DNA from 4 places in the Marinomonas sp. PE14-40 genome. Region 3 is predicted to be linked to each of the others. Evidence: predicted binding sites of a transcription regulator. Region 3 holds the regulator's gene; each other region holds the start of a gene.
What was found. The regulator LexA, encoded in region 3, represses DNA repair genes until DNA is damaged. The targets are predictions, from matches to a motif close to TACTGTNTANNTANACAGTA.
Positions count from the first base shown of each region.

Region 1: the regulator LexA is predicted to act here: its motif matches at 1,248-1,267, upstream of Q0A08_RS13790 (YebG family protein).
Region 2: the regulator LexA is predicted to act here: its motif matches at 1,446-1,465, upstream of uvrA (excinuclease ABC subunit UvrA).
Region 4: the regulator LexA is predicted to act here: its motif matches at 1,717-1,736, upstream of umuD (translesion error-prone DNA polymerase V autoproteolytic subunit).

Region 1 is NZ_CP130700.1:2,953,832-2,957,027, forward strand. It holds gene Q0A08_RS13780 (MBOAT family O-acyltransferase) at 1-562, opposite strand, end outside; gene Q0A08_RS13785 (FKBP-type peptidyl-prolyl cis-trans isomerase) at 629-1,108, opposite strand; gene Q0A08_RS13790 (YebG family protein) at 1,288-1,695, shown strand; gene Q0A08_RS13795 (cytochrome b/b6 domain-containing protein) at 1,799-2,491, opposite strand; gene Q0A08_RS13800 (EamA family transporter) at 2,698-3,196, shown strand, end outside.
Region 2 is NZ_CP130700.1:3,679,358-3,682,553, reverse strand. It holds gene Q0A08_RS17085 (MFS transporter) at 11-1,369, opposite strand; gene uvrA (excinuclease ABC subunit UvrA) at 1,595-3,196, shown strand, end outside.
Region 3 is NZ_CP130700.1:716,078-719,273, forward strand. It holds gene topA (type I DNA topoisomerase) at 1-349, shown strand, start outside; gene Q0A08_RS03395 (DUF6586 family protein) at 350-808, shown strand; gene Q0A08_RS03400 (hypothetical protein) at 813-1,085, shown strand; gene lexA (transcriptional repressor LexA) at 1,141-1,761, opposite strand; gene dinG (ATP-dependent DNA helicase DinG) at 1,831-3,196, shown strand, end outside.
Region 4 is NZ_CP130700.1:1,898,554-1,901,749, reverse strand. It holds gene Q0A08_RS08700 (hypothetical protein) at 1-131, shown strand, start outside; gene Q0A08_RS08695 (cupin domain-containing protein) at 227-880, opposite strand; gene Q0A08_RS08690 (GNAT family N-acetyltransferase) at 1,056-1,589, opposite strand; gene umuD (translesion error-prone DNA polymerase V autoproteolytic subunit) at 1,751-2,200, shown strand; gene umuC (translesion error-prone DNA polymerase V subunit UmuC) at 2,197-3,196, shown strand, end outside.

The DNA of each region.
Region 1 (3,196 bases), 2.2 Mb from region 3:
AATTAATAATTCTATTTTTGACGTTCCCGAATTGCTCTAACATTTCACTATGATGAACAATTGGACCAGCAATTAACTGAGGAAAAAAGACAACAAATAAAAAATACTCATAGAACTTATGGTTTTTCACTTTATTTCTATAAGAGTCAACCAAATATGCTATCTGTTGAAATGTGAAAAACGATATTGCTAAAGGTAATACTATATTTAAAACTTCTATATCAGCTTCAGCTAAGACATTAATATTATAAATAAAAAAATCCATATATTTAAAATATGATAACAAAAGAATATTGAAAGAAACCCCTAAAATCAAAACTCTCTTCTTATTTACTCTACTATATTTTTTTTTACACAAAAGCCTTCCAGTAAAAAAATTTATTACAATTGAAGCAATAATTATAGGCAAATATAAAACATTCCACCATGAGTAAAAAAATAGTGAGGCAAAAATTAAAAATATTTTTGAGCAGAAATGAAATCCTTTTTTATTAAAATAAAAATAAATTAAAAAGGTACTTGGTAAAAAAAACAGTATAAATTCATAACTATTAAAGAGCAAAACATCACCTTTTGATTTATAAATAAAGCCTCAAAAGAGGCTTATTTGGTCAGGATATCCATCAACTTAGTGATGATGTCCGCCTACACCGTGTGCATGACCATGGGCAATCTCGTCTTCTGTCGCATCGCGAACATCAACCACTTCAACAGAAAAAGTTAGATCCTTACCTGCTAATGGGTGGTTTAAATCAACTGTTGCGTGCTTAAGGCCAGCTTTAACCACTGTTACTTGGCGTTGACCTTTATCTGTTTGAACAATCGCAGTCATACCTGCTTTCCAACGCTTAGCACCTTGTAAGTGTTTGATTGGCACTTGTTGCTGATGGTCTTCTTTACGTTCGCCATAAGCATCCGCAGCAGCAACAGTTACTTCAAACTCATCACCAGCAGACTTTCCTTCCATAGCGACTTGTAAGCCAGGAATGATGTTGCTTTGTCCATGCAAGTAAGCCAGAGGGTCATTACCTGCAGATGTTTCAATTAGCGCATCGCCTTCACGTAGTGTGTAGTGAAATTGAACTACTGTATTATCCTTGATAGACATTGTTTTTCCTCAATTATGTTCTGTTGCACTATTATCGTTCCTTTTGCCTAGGGAAGCTATGATTAGAGACTCTCTTTTATTCGAATACCAGAAGCAACAGGTTTTATTTTCAATTTCAGCTAGACAAAACAAAAAATAATACTGTATATTTATACAGTATTATTTATCTGAGGTGACTCATGCCTGTAATTATTAAATATGTTGTTGAACGTGATGGAATAGAAAAAATGACTTTTGCATCCAAAGCCGAAGCGGACGCTTACGATAAACTGTTGGATACAGCAGATGATATCTCTCAACTTCTATCAGACAGCCGCCTAATAGAGGAAGATAGCCAGCTTGATGCACTTTCCATGTACCTTGCTCAAAACAAAGAGCTGTTACTGCAGGCGCTTGGCAGTAAGCGTAAAGTTAAAGCCAGCCCTAAAACGAATCACGCAAATGAAAATCAGACCCCTCTTGATACCAGCGCCAGTCATCAAGACTTAGAAGATCTTGTGATTGAAAAAGACGACGATCAAGTGGATGAACTTGTCCTAGATATGGATCAAGATGACAGCATTGAAGATCTAATCGATGCCGCTTAAACCCATGCTTACACAAAAAAGAACCTCATCTAGACAAAGAGTCTCAATCAAAAATATCAGCCAATTAATCAAATCCTAATTGGCTGACTTTGTCTTAATACAACTAAATCGGCAGCTGCCACAGCCAGTATAAATAAATAAGGCTGAGGCTTAGCATGATAACTAGGCGCTTCCTGACGGTTTTTTTAACCTCTTTAGTGTCATTTTCAAAATTGTCTTGGTCAGCGTAAGGTTCAGATAACATCGGCTTTTTACCATTAAACATGGCCTTCACTAAACGTTCTTTTAACGCTAGCTCATGCACTATTACTGCAAGTAAATGACAGGCAACTAAAGCCAGTAATACATCCACTAACTCCGCATGCCAATCTGCTAACCACTCTTGTAGGTCTTCACTTACCCATTCATACATGGGTCCGTACCAAAACACGTCATCTGAGTTAACCAAGCCTGAAGCGAGTTGAAGTAATAATAGTAAAAGTAGCACCAGCACCATAATGCCACCTAGCGGGTTATGGCCTAAATAGTGTGGCGCCTTACCTTGTAATAGCAACCTAGCGTATTGATAAACATGCTTTGGCGTCGACATAAACGCAGAAAATCGAGCCAGCTTTGCGCCCCAAAAACCATAAAGAAGGCGTGTAACTAAAGCCGCTGAAAGCAAATACCCCATGTAAAAATGCCATTGCATATAATCTTCTTCCGCTTTGCCTGTCAGCACCAAACCGGAAAACAGTAAGACCATGAGCCAGTGATTCACCCTAATATAAAGGTCCCAAACTTTAACGTCTTTCATAATTTATGATCGTCTCACCTTGATTAACTAATTCAGTTTTTTGTTATTCCTTTCTCATTCCTCAAAGGAATCTGAACTATTCTATTTATTCCTTTTACTTTTCTTTCCTGTCTCATTAAGTTAGCAGGCATTGGCGCTGCGTATTTGAGCACGCCCTGCAATTTAAGTTCAAGCTTCAAATCAATTCTATTAAGGAAAACACCTTTATGTGGATCGCTTTCACACTGCTAGCTGCTTGGTTTCAATCTATGCGAACTGCCTATCAAAATTCCTTATCGAAACAAGAAGGCACCTTACATGCGACTTTAGCCCGATCTTTGTTCGGACTTCCTTTTGTGTTGGTTTATGGAGGCTTGTGCTATTTCGTTTTTGGTTCTTTAACCGCCAAGGCTGATCTCGCCTTTTATATCATTGCAGGGTTAGGAGCCATCGCCCAAGTATTAGCCACTTATTTAATGCTCTATCTATTCAAACAGGCCAGCTTTACCAGTGGCACCTTGTTTGCCAAAACAGAAGCTTTATTAGCCGCATTACTCGCAGCAGCATTTTTGGGCGATAAACTATCTTGGAGCGCTTGGTTAGCCATCGCCATAGGGGTTCTTGGAATAGGGGTTTTAAGTTTTAAACATACCCACAAAAAAATGCAGCTTATGGATAAAGCCAGCTTATTAGGATTAGCGTCTGGTTTTTGTTTTGCGCTTACTT
Region 2 (3,196 bases), 2.3 Mb from region 3:
GTGCCCTAGTTTACACTGAAACAGTGGGTGCTAGCTGCAGTAATTTATCTTTATCTAAGAGTTTTTTATCAACCTTGAGATAAGCGGTTTTTTCGTCGCTAAAGATTTGCATATCTTCTACCCCATCCACATCAGATAAGTCATTGGCGAGCTTATCTATTTGAGCAAGGTCTAGATGCTGTAAGCTAAATGCAAGGCTGGTTAGGTGACGTGTTGGTGCTTGTCTCGTCGCAAGGAAGGTCCAAACAAACATAATCGCAGCCACAGTAATAAAGAGTGTTTGGCTAGAATAGTTTTGCAATATCCAGCCGCCACCAATACCGCCAACAAAAGCCCCTAAAAATTGGTGAGTTGAGAAAATGCCCATGGCTGTGCCTCGAAAGCCCACAGGGGAAACTTTACTGACTAAAGAAGGCAAGGTGGCTTCTAAGGTATTAAAACCAACAAAATAGAGCCAAAGGGTAATAGCAAACAAACTAACAGAAGAGCTAAAGCCCATCAATAAGGTACCAAATGCCAACATAAGAATGGCATAACTAACCACCTGCTTCATTTTACCTTTCGCTTCGGCCACTATCACCATAGGCAACATACCAACAAAGGCTAGCCCCATGACGACAAGATACAACCAGCTGTGATCTGCTAGTGCTAAATCAAACTTAGTTAGCAACAAGCTAGGGATACTCACAAAGAGAGCCGTTAGGCTGGCATGTAGTATAAAGATACTCATATTCATAAAGCGTAGAGGCTTATTAGCAAAGACTTGCGTGAGTGCTTGCAATGAGGGTGTCGTATCTCGCTTAAAGGTATGTTGTTTTACATTAGGGACAGCGAACAGGATTAACCCCATGCCAATCACAGAGAAAGCCAAAGACAAATAAAACAAACCAGCCAAACCTATCATGGAGAATAGCCAAGGGCCCATTACCAGTGACAACATAAAAGAAACACCAATACTAATACCGACAGTTGCCATAGCCTTAGTACGGTTTTGTTCACGGGTGACATCACTTAATAACGCCATTAGCGTGCTAGCAATCGCTCCAGCACCTTGAATTGCTCGCCCGACAATGAGACTGGTCATGCTATCGGCATTGGCACAGATTAAACTACCTAAAGCAAAAATCGTGAGACCGATTAAGATAATAGGCTTTCGCCCTATTTTGTCTGACATCATCCCCATAGGAATCTGTAACAAGGCTTGAGTTAATCCATATACCCCAATCGCGGCACCTATTAGTGCGGCATTAGCGCCGCTTAAGTCGTCCGCAGCAATGCTGATAATGGGCATAATAAGAAACAAGCCCAGCATTCTAAACAGGTATACGCTGGCCAGAGCCAGGACAGATCGACGCTCAAGTGCATCCATAAATAGGGAGACCAAACAAAATTAATGACAAAGGTTGGCAATTTTACAAAAAATACCGTTGAAGCTCCATTTGAACTACTGTAAAAATAGACAGTAATTTAAGATGAGTAGTAGATTAGTTGATAATATTCACTCTTTTACGACCTGTGTGATGCGCAAGCTCTGTTTTTAGCCTCACCCATCTCTCTAACATTCGCACTTTTGAGCATAATAGGCACAAGATTAATGGATACCATTACTATACGTGGGGCACGTACTCATAATCTCAAAAATATTGATTTAGATATTCCTCGCGACAAACTCGTTGTGATTACCGGCTTATCTGGTTCAGGTAAATCATCTCTGGCATTTGATACTTTATATGCTGAAGGGCAGCGTCGCTATGTAGAGTCTTTATCAACTTATGCGAGGCAATTCCTCTCTATGATGGAGAAACCCGATATTGATCATATCGAAGGGTTGTCCCCAGCCATTTCTATTGAGCAAAAGTCCACCTCTCATAACCCTCGCTCCACTGTGGGTACCATTACTGAGATCTATGACTATCTTCGCTTATTATTTGCTCGTGCAGGCCAACCGCGCTGTCCTGAACATGGTGAGCCATTAGAAGCTCAAACCATTTCTCAGATGGTTGATAAGGTTATCTCACTTCCAGAAGACAGCAAGATGATGCTGTTAGCACCGATTGTAAAAGATAGAAAAGGTGAGCACTTACACACTATTAGTGATTTACTATCAAAAGGCTTTATTCGTGCCCGTATTGATGGCCTAGTGGTAGATCTAGACGATGCTCCTGCCCTAGAAAAGAACAAGAAACACACGATCGAAGTTGTCATTGATAGATTTAAAGTGCGTCCAGATCTACAGCTGCGTTTAGCGGAATCTTTTGAGACATGCTTAGCTTTATCCGATGGTATCGCTATGGCAGTGAACATGGATGACGAAAAAGATGTGCATATCTTTTCTAGCAAATTCGCCTGCCCAGTTTGTGGATATAGTTTAACTGAGCTTGAACCAAGGCTCTTTTCTTTCAATAACCCTAATGGCGCCTGCGGTACTTGTGATGGTTTAGGAACTCACCAGTTGTTTGACCCTGAGCTCATCATAGTCGATGACTCTCTGACATTAGCTGAAGGGGCTATCCGTGGCTGGGGCCGAAGAAGTATCTTCTACTTCCAGCAACTTAACGCCTTAGCAGATCATTATGGTTTTGATATTGAGCTTGCTTATAAAGACATTCCAGACAAGTTTAAGAAACTGATTTTACAAGGCTCGGGTAAAGAGGAGATGTCATTTACATACATTAATGACAGAGGCGATAAGATCAGCCGCTCACATCCTTTTGAAGGGGTTCTACCAAACCTAAAACGCCGTTATCACGAAACTGAATCAGACAGTGTTCGACAAGATCTAACTCAATATATCAGTGTACAGGCTTGCCCTGATTGTAAGGGTACTCGCCTTAATAAGGCAGCACGTAATGTCTTTATTGAAGAGCAGACCCTCCCAGAAATTACGGTTATGCCTGTGGCAGCTTGCTTAGAGTATTTTGAGAACTTGCAGCTTGCCGGCGCAAAAGGCGAAATCGCGAGTAAGATTTTAAAAGAAATACGTGACAGGCTTACCTTCTTGGTTAACGTCGGTTTGGATTACCTTACTCTAGACCGTAAAGCGGACTCTCTGTCTGGGGGTGAAGCGCAAAGAATACGACTAGCAAGCCAAATCGGTGCGGGACTTGTTGGTGTCATGTACATCTTAGACGAACCCTCCATTGGATTACACCAAAGGGACAATGAACGCCTTATTGCCACCTTAACTCGCTTAAGA
Region 3 (3,196 bases):
TCCTATGCCTGATTTGGCGTGCCTGAAAGTTGAGGATCATTATGTTTTACGTGATGGTGCAACTGGACTATTTTTAGCAGCAAGCCAATTCCCTAGAAAGCGTGAAACGCGTGCACCGCTAGTTGCTGAGTTGATACCATACATGGATCAAATTGATCCTAAGTATCATTTCTTCAAAGATGCGCCAATTGCTGATACCGAAGGGCGTCCTGCGATAATTCGCTATAGTCGTAAGACAAAAGAGCAATATGTCATGTCAGAAGATGATGGCAAGCCAACAGGCTGGAAAGCTTTTTATGTCGACTCTAAGTGGGTAATTGAAGAAGCTAAGAAAAAGGTAAAGAAATAAATGAGTTCGGCCGCTAGCATGACAAATCAGAGGCTGGATATAGCACGTCGTTTTTTGGTTATGCCAAACAATGAGCAAAAATGGATGGGGCCAGCATTTGAAAATGCTGCCCTGTTTCATTTGCAAAGTGCTGTTTTAGGGCTTTTGCAAGAAGTAAAACAAGCGTATCATCTTAGCTCGGAAATTGGCTTGCTTGAAATGCATCAAAATGCAAAATCACAAAACATCAGCATTCCAGTTATTAATGAGCTTATGGAATTGAATGCAAATACAAACTCCTGGTTTTCTCATATGCAAAATACATATGAAGTGAGTTTGAAGTGTCAGCCTAACTTCTATAACGCTAAACATGATAATTTAATTGTCGCTTCAGTTGATGATAGATCAACTTACTTGACATATTTAAACTCTCTAACTGAATTGATTTTAAGGTTTAGAGAAGAATCCTCAGAGTACTAATAATATGAATGAGTCGTATCTAGAGATAGTAGAACTAGAAAATGGCGAAATTGTTTTACGTCCAGCAAGTGATGAGGGTGTTGAATCAGAACCGTTAGCGGTTTTAAAAATTTCAGATACCACAAAAGCGTATCTTCAAGATAGGTATTTTGAGCTAGCTAAAAGAATGTTTCATGCTGGTATTGATTTTGTGTATTCAGAGGATTTCCCTGAATCAGAAGTGCATGAATCTCATGATGATGACGACATAGCATCTCAGGCTAAAGTGATTCACTAATGATGAACGCATAAAAAAAGCTAAGCCTAGGCTTAGCTTTTTTTATGCGTGTTACTTAGATTGTTTGTCGAATTACACCAACAGAGAGTCCCTCTATCGCAAATTCTTCACTTTCTAGGTCGACGAGGATGTCGTTGAAATCTTCATTTTCTGCGATAAGGCGAATTGTATTTCCTTTCTTTTCAAAGCGCTTTACAGTCACTTCGTCGCCGATACGAGCTACAACAATTTGGCCGTTACGTACGGTGGATGTTTTATGGACAGCTAATAAGTCGCCTTCCATAATGCCAACATTTTTCATACTCATTCCATTTACAGACAAAAGGTAGTCTGCTTGTGGAGAGAACATGCTTGGCGGTACTTGTACGTGTGAATCAACGTTTTCTTGAGCCAGTATCGGAAAACCAGCAGCGACTTTACCGATAATAGGTAAGCCCAGTTCTGGGTTAGCATCGTTACTGGCTTCTTCAATGATACGTAGGCCACGAGAAGCGCCGGGTAAAATCTCAATAGCGCCTTTTTTACAAAGTGCTTTTAAATGTTCTTCAGCAGCATTCGGTGATTTAAAACCTAGCTGTTTAGCAATTTCGGCTCGTGTTGGTGGAAAGCCAGTTTCTGCTATAAAGTCGCGGATTGTATCCATAACATCGGATTGTCTTTTTGTAAGTTTAATCATAAGGCATCTGGTTGTTTGTACAGTAACTGTTATTATATACAGCTTTTAAAGGGATACTCAATTAAATAAATGCTTTCTGATGATTTAAAGTTAAAAATTCAAACCGCTTACCGAGCAAACCTTAAGGCAAAAGGGCATAACCCTCGTGCTGGCCAAAGGCAGATGATTGCATCAATAGCGCGAACACTTGGCAATGTTAAGCCAGATAGTGAGGGCAATCGTCTCGGTGAAAAACATGTTGCTGTAATAGAGGCAGGTACAGGTACGGGTAAAACATTGTCATATTGTTTGGCCGCCATCCCCATTGCTAGAGCAAGAGAAAAAACACTGGTTATTTCTACTGCGACAGTCGCATTACAAGAACAAATACTTCATAAAGAGTTGCCTGAACTGATAAAACATACTGATTATCAGTTTAAATACACCTTGGCCAAGGGCAGAGGTCGCTACTTGTGTTTAAATCATTTGGAGAGCCATTTAGATGATGACTCCCAAGCAACTGATGATATGTTTGCAGGCTTGTTTGAGCAACATTTACAGCCAGGTGACATTAACACAGCGCTATACAAAGAAATGGATGATGCGCTTAAGGCTGGCACCTGGGATGGTGATAAAGACAACTGGACAGGTATTGTTAGAGAGCATGACTGGGGGCGGCTAAAAACGGACCATCAACAATGTACCAATCGTAATTGTGCTAACTTTACTGCGTGCCCATTTTATAAAGCTAGAGCTGAAATAGAAGTTGCAGATATCATTGTTGCAAACCACGATCTAGTGTTAGCAGATTTATCTTTAGGTGGTGGAGCAATATTAACAGCCCCTGCTGATAGTATTTATGTCTTCGATGAAGGGCACCACCTTCCGGAAAAGGCAATTAACCACTTTAGGCATGAGCTCAGGTTACAGCAAAGTATTCTTTGGTTGAGACAATTAGAGAAAAACCTGATAAATCTTAAACAAGAGCTTTCTGATGACGTTAGTGTTACAGGACAATTACTGTTTAAAATTCCTCAAATGGTACAGACTATTGTCAACTTTATTCAGTATGCCCAACAAGGCTTAGCACCATTCATTAATAACCTTCAAAATGTTGATGATAATGATCAGCATAGATTTGAATTTGGTATTATTCCGGATGAATTAAGGCAGCTCGCCTACAGTCTTCAAACTTCATATCAAAAACTATTTTCAGCGATTGAGTCGATTCATGATGAATGTAAGAAGGTTAAGCAAAATGAAGGCATGGGCATGAAACCGGAAACGGCTGAGGTTTGGCTGCCTATATTAGGTGTAATTCTTGGTAGGTTAGAGCAAGCTAAAGCGTTATGGCTTTTATTTTCAACAGCAGATGATCAAAATTTTCCACCAAATGCAAGGTGGCTTACTTTGACAGGTCAAGGTATGGAACAGGACATAGAGTTAGGTGGTTCGC
Region 4 (3,196 bases), 1.2 Mb from region 3:
CGGTTTTAACCCTGACTATTCAGCGTTTAGCAAGCCAAATGACAGGATGGAATTATGTCATTGTGAGGATTTTTCTAGGGGCTTGTATACTGCAATACAGCACAACTTTAATTAAGCTGAATCTGGCCTAATGAGCTGATTCAACTTAATTAGTGCTAGGGACGCTGTGATTAAGTCACCTCTTCTTCGCCTGTTCTTTTAAGTGTGTGGCGTATTTTTAGGCTCTCTAGATGAGAGGGAGATGGCCTGTTTTCACTAGAATGATGGTCTCTTCCTCTACATAAGGGGTATGTTCACTCATATGAGGACTGCGTAACCAAGTGTGTTTTGGGTAAGCGCCATGCTCATCTCGAAACTCACCTTCAAGTACTAAAATCTCTTCACCACCAAAATGTCTATGAGGCTGAAAACGCTCTCCAGTAGGCCACTTAACTAGGGCCGTATGCTCGCCTCCAAATTCATGCAGGGGCATGACTTCTAATCCTCCAATACCTGCAAGCCATGTTTGTTCTTGAGTATTGATATTTACCTTTGCATTGTCACCTTGCTGAAATTGATTGAGTTTTACAAATAAGGTACAGCCGTTCTCACTATGAGGGGTATGTACAGAGTTGGCTGGGTGACGTAAATAAGATCCTGCAGGATAATCACCGTGTTCATCACTAAACACACCTTCTAAGACAAAGATCTCTTCCCCCTGAGGGTGAGGGTGTTGAGCAAAACTGGCTTGGGCCTGATATTTTACCAAGCTGGTGGTATGGCCAGATTCTTTGGCTTCTCTTTCTAATGGTTTTCTATGTACCAAAGGACTAGGGCTTGCTTGCCAATCTTGCTTTTGGCTTTCTATGACAAGGCGTTGCTGAAACTGCATATTAAGCATGGGATTTGTTCCTATGAATTTCTGATACTCTTATTGTATCGTTAAATAACATAAGAAAAGCAGTAGGCACAAATAGGTTGCTTAGGTACTTTTTGGTCTAGTTTGCTGAAAAATAAGGGTTATTTTTTCTTAAGTGAGAAATAGATGATACCTTTTAGTATCACCTAGATTGGTTTTAACTGGTTTTATACAAACCATAAACAGCATGATCTAAAATACGATCACCGACTTTTTCTGCATGGGTAATAGTGCCTTCTAACGTCATATTTAGACGCTCACACACCGCGCGACTGGCAAGGTTATCTTTTGCTGCACTGATTTGTATTTTCTGTATATCAAGCTCTGTAAAAGCGTATTGAATCAGGTGCTGGCATGCACGAGTGATAATCCCCTTACCTTGATAATTTGCACTTAACCAATAACCTATCTCGGCTTTTTTAAGTTTATGATCAATGCTATTGAAACTGATGTTACCAACTAACTCTTCTTGATAAAAAATACCACAGGTTAGGCTCTTACCATCGGCATAGTCATGTAATGACTTTTGGGCGAATCCTTTAAAATCATCCGCAGATTGGCAAAAGATAGGCCAAGCAAGCCATTGTTTTAAATAGTCATAATTCGCTTTAGCGAGTGCTGAATAAGCTTCTGAAAAGCTTGGATCAACTAGTCCTAGTTTAATATCTTGATCCACTTCCATGGCAAACATAAGTACTCCTTTATATTGTTCTCGTATGTTTGGACTGCTTATTAGAGCATGTTTTTTGGGCAGCTGCGCTAGCGGGATTTTAAATTAGTCGGTAATTAGGGCTATTGCTCGAAAAAACTTTAAACTATACTGTATGTATATACAGTTTTTTTGGAGTTGATATGCGAGTTTCTTATTTAGGTACATCAGAATCCCGTGCTTTTATTGATGCGAATAGCATCCAAATCCCTCTTTATATGGAATCTGTTTCAGCTGGATTTCCATCACCCGCGCAAGACTTTGTCGAGCGTAAACTAGATTTGAATGAACTTTGTATTAAACACCCACAATCTACCTTCTTTGTACGAGTGCAGGGAGACTCTATGTCTGAGGTAGGGATTTATAATCAAGATGTACTTGTGATAGATCGCTCCTTAACGGCTCGCCATGGGGATTTTGTTATAGCTTGTGTTCATGGGGAGATGACGGTGAAAGAGCTTGTGCTCAAGCCTAACGTGGCTTTAAGGCCAAAAAACAAAGCCTATTCTGCAATCGCTATTACAGAAGAGTCTGAATTGGCCATCTTTGGTGTTGTGATTAGCGTTGTTCGTAATATTCAGAGACAAGAATGAGCAAGGTATTTGCTCTGGTAGATTGTAATAACTTTTATGCCAGTTGTGAAAAACTGTTTCGACCTGACTTAAAGCATAAGCCCGTTGTCGTCTTGTCGAATAATGATGGTTGTGTTGTTGCACGCTCTCAAGAAGTTAAAGCTCTAGGAATCAAAATGGGTGGGCCTGTCTTTAAGTTGGCGGACGATATTAAACGTTATGGCATTACCTGCTTTTCCTCTAATTATGCCTTATATGCAGATATGTCGAATCGCGTGATGACTTTGCTAGAGGAAGCTGCGCCTGCCATTGAAATCTATTCTATCGATGAAGCCTTTTTGGACTTATCTGGTATTGATGCCTGTACAGACTTGTTAGATTTCTCTTTGGACCTTAAGCGTAAAGTGGATACTTATACTGGTATTCCTGTCTGCATTGGTATAGCGCCTTCTAAAACACTCGCTAAGTTGGCTAATCATGCAGCGAAGCAATATCGCGCAACAGGTGGGGTGGTGAATCTGATGTCGTCAGAGCGGCAAACACGTCTGTTAGCTTTAATTGATGTGGTCGAAGTTTGGGGAGTAGGTAGGCGTTTATCTAAAAAGTTGTATCAATTGGGAATACATACCGCGTTAGATTTAGCACGAGCAGATATCAATATGATACGTGAGCAGTTTTCTGTTGTGCTTGAACGTACGGTAAGAGAGCTAAATGGGGTTGCTTGCATTGACCTTGAACATATTCCACCCGTTAAGCAGCAAGTAATTTGCAGCCGTTCTTTTTCCCATAGAATTACCGAGAAAGATCAGATGCGTGAGGCTCTTTGTAAATATGTGACGCGAGCAGCAGAAAGGTTAAGGGAGCAAAAGCGAACAGCCAAGCTGGTCAGTGTGTTTATTCGAACCAGTGCTTATAGTCCGAACGAGGCGCAATATGCGAATTCATTAGTAGCCGAACTTGCTTGTCCTAGTGATGATACGAGAGACCTCATTGGTATTGTGGAAGCCAGTTTAGATA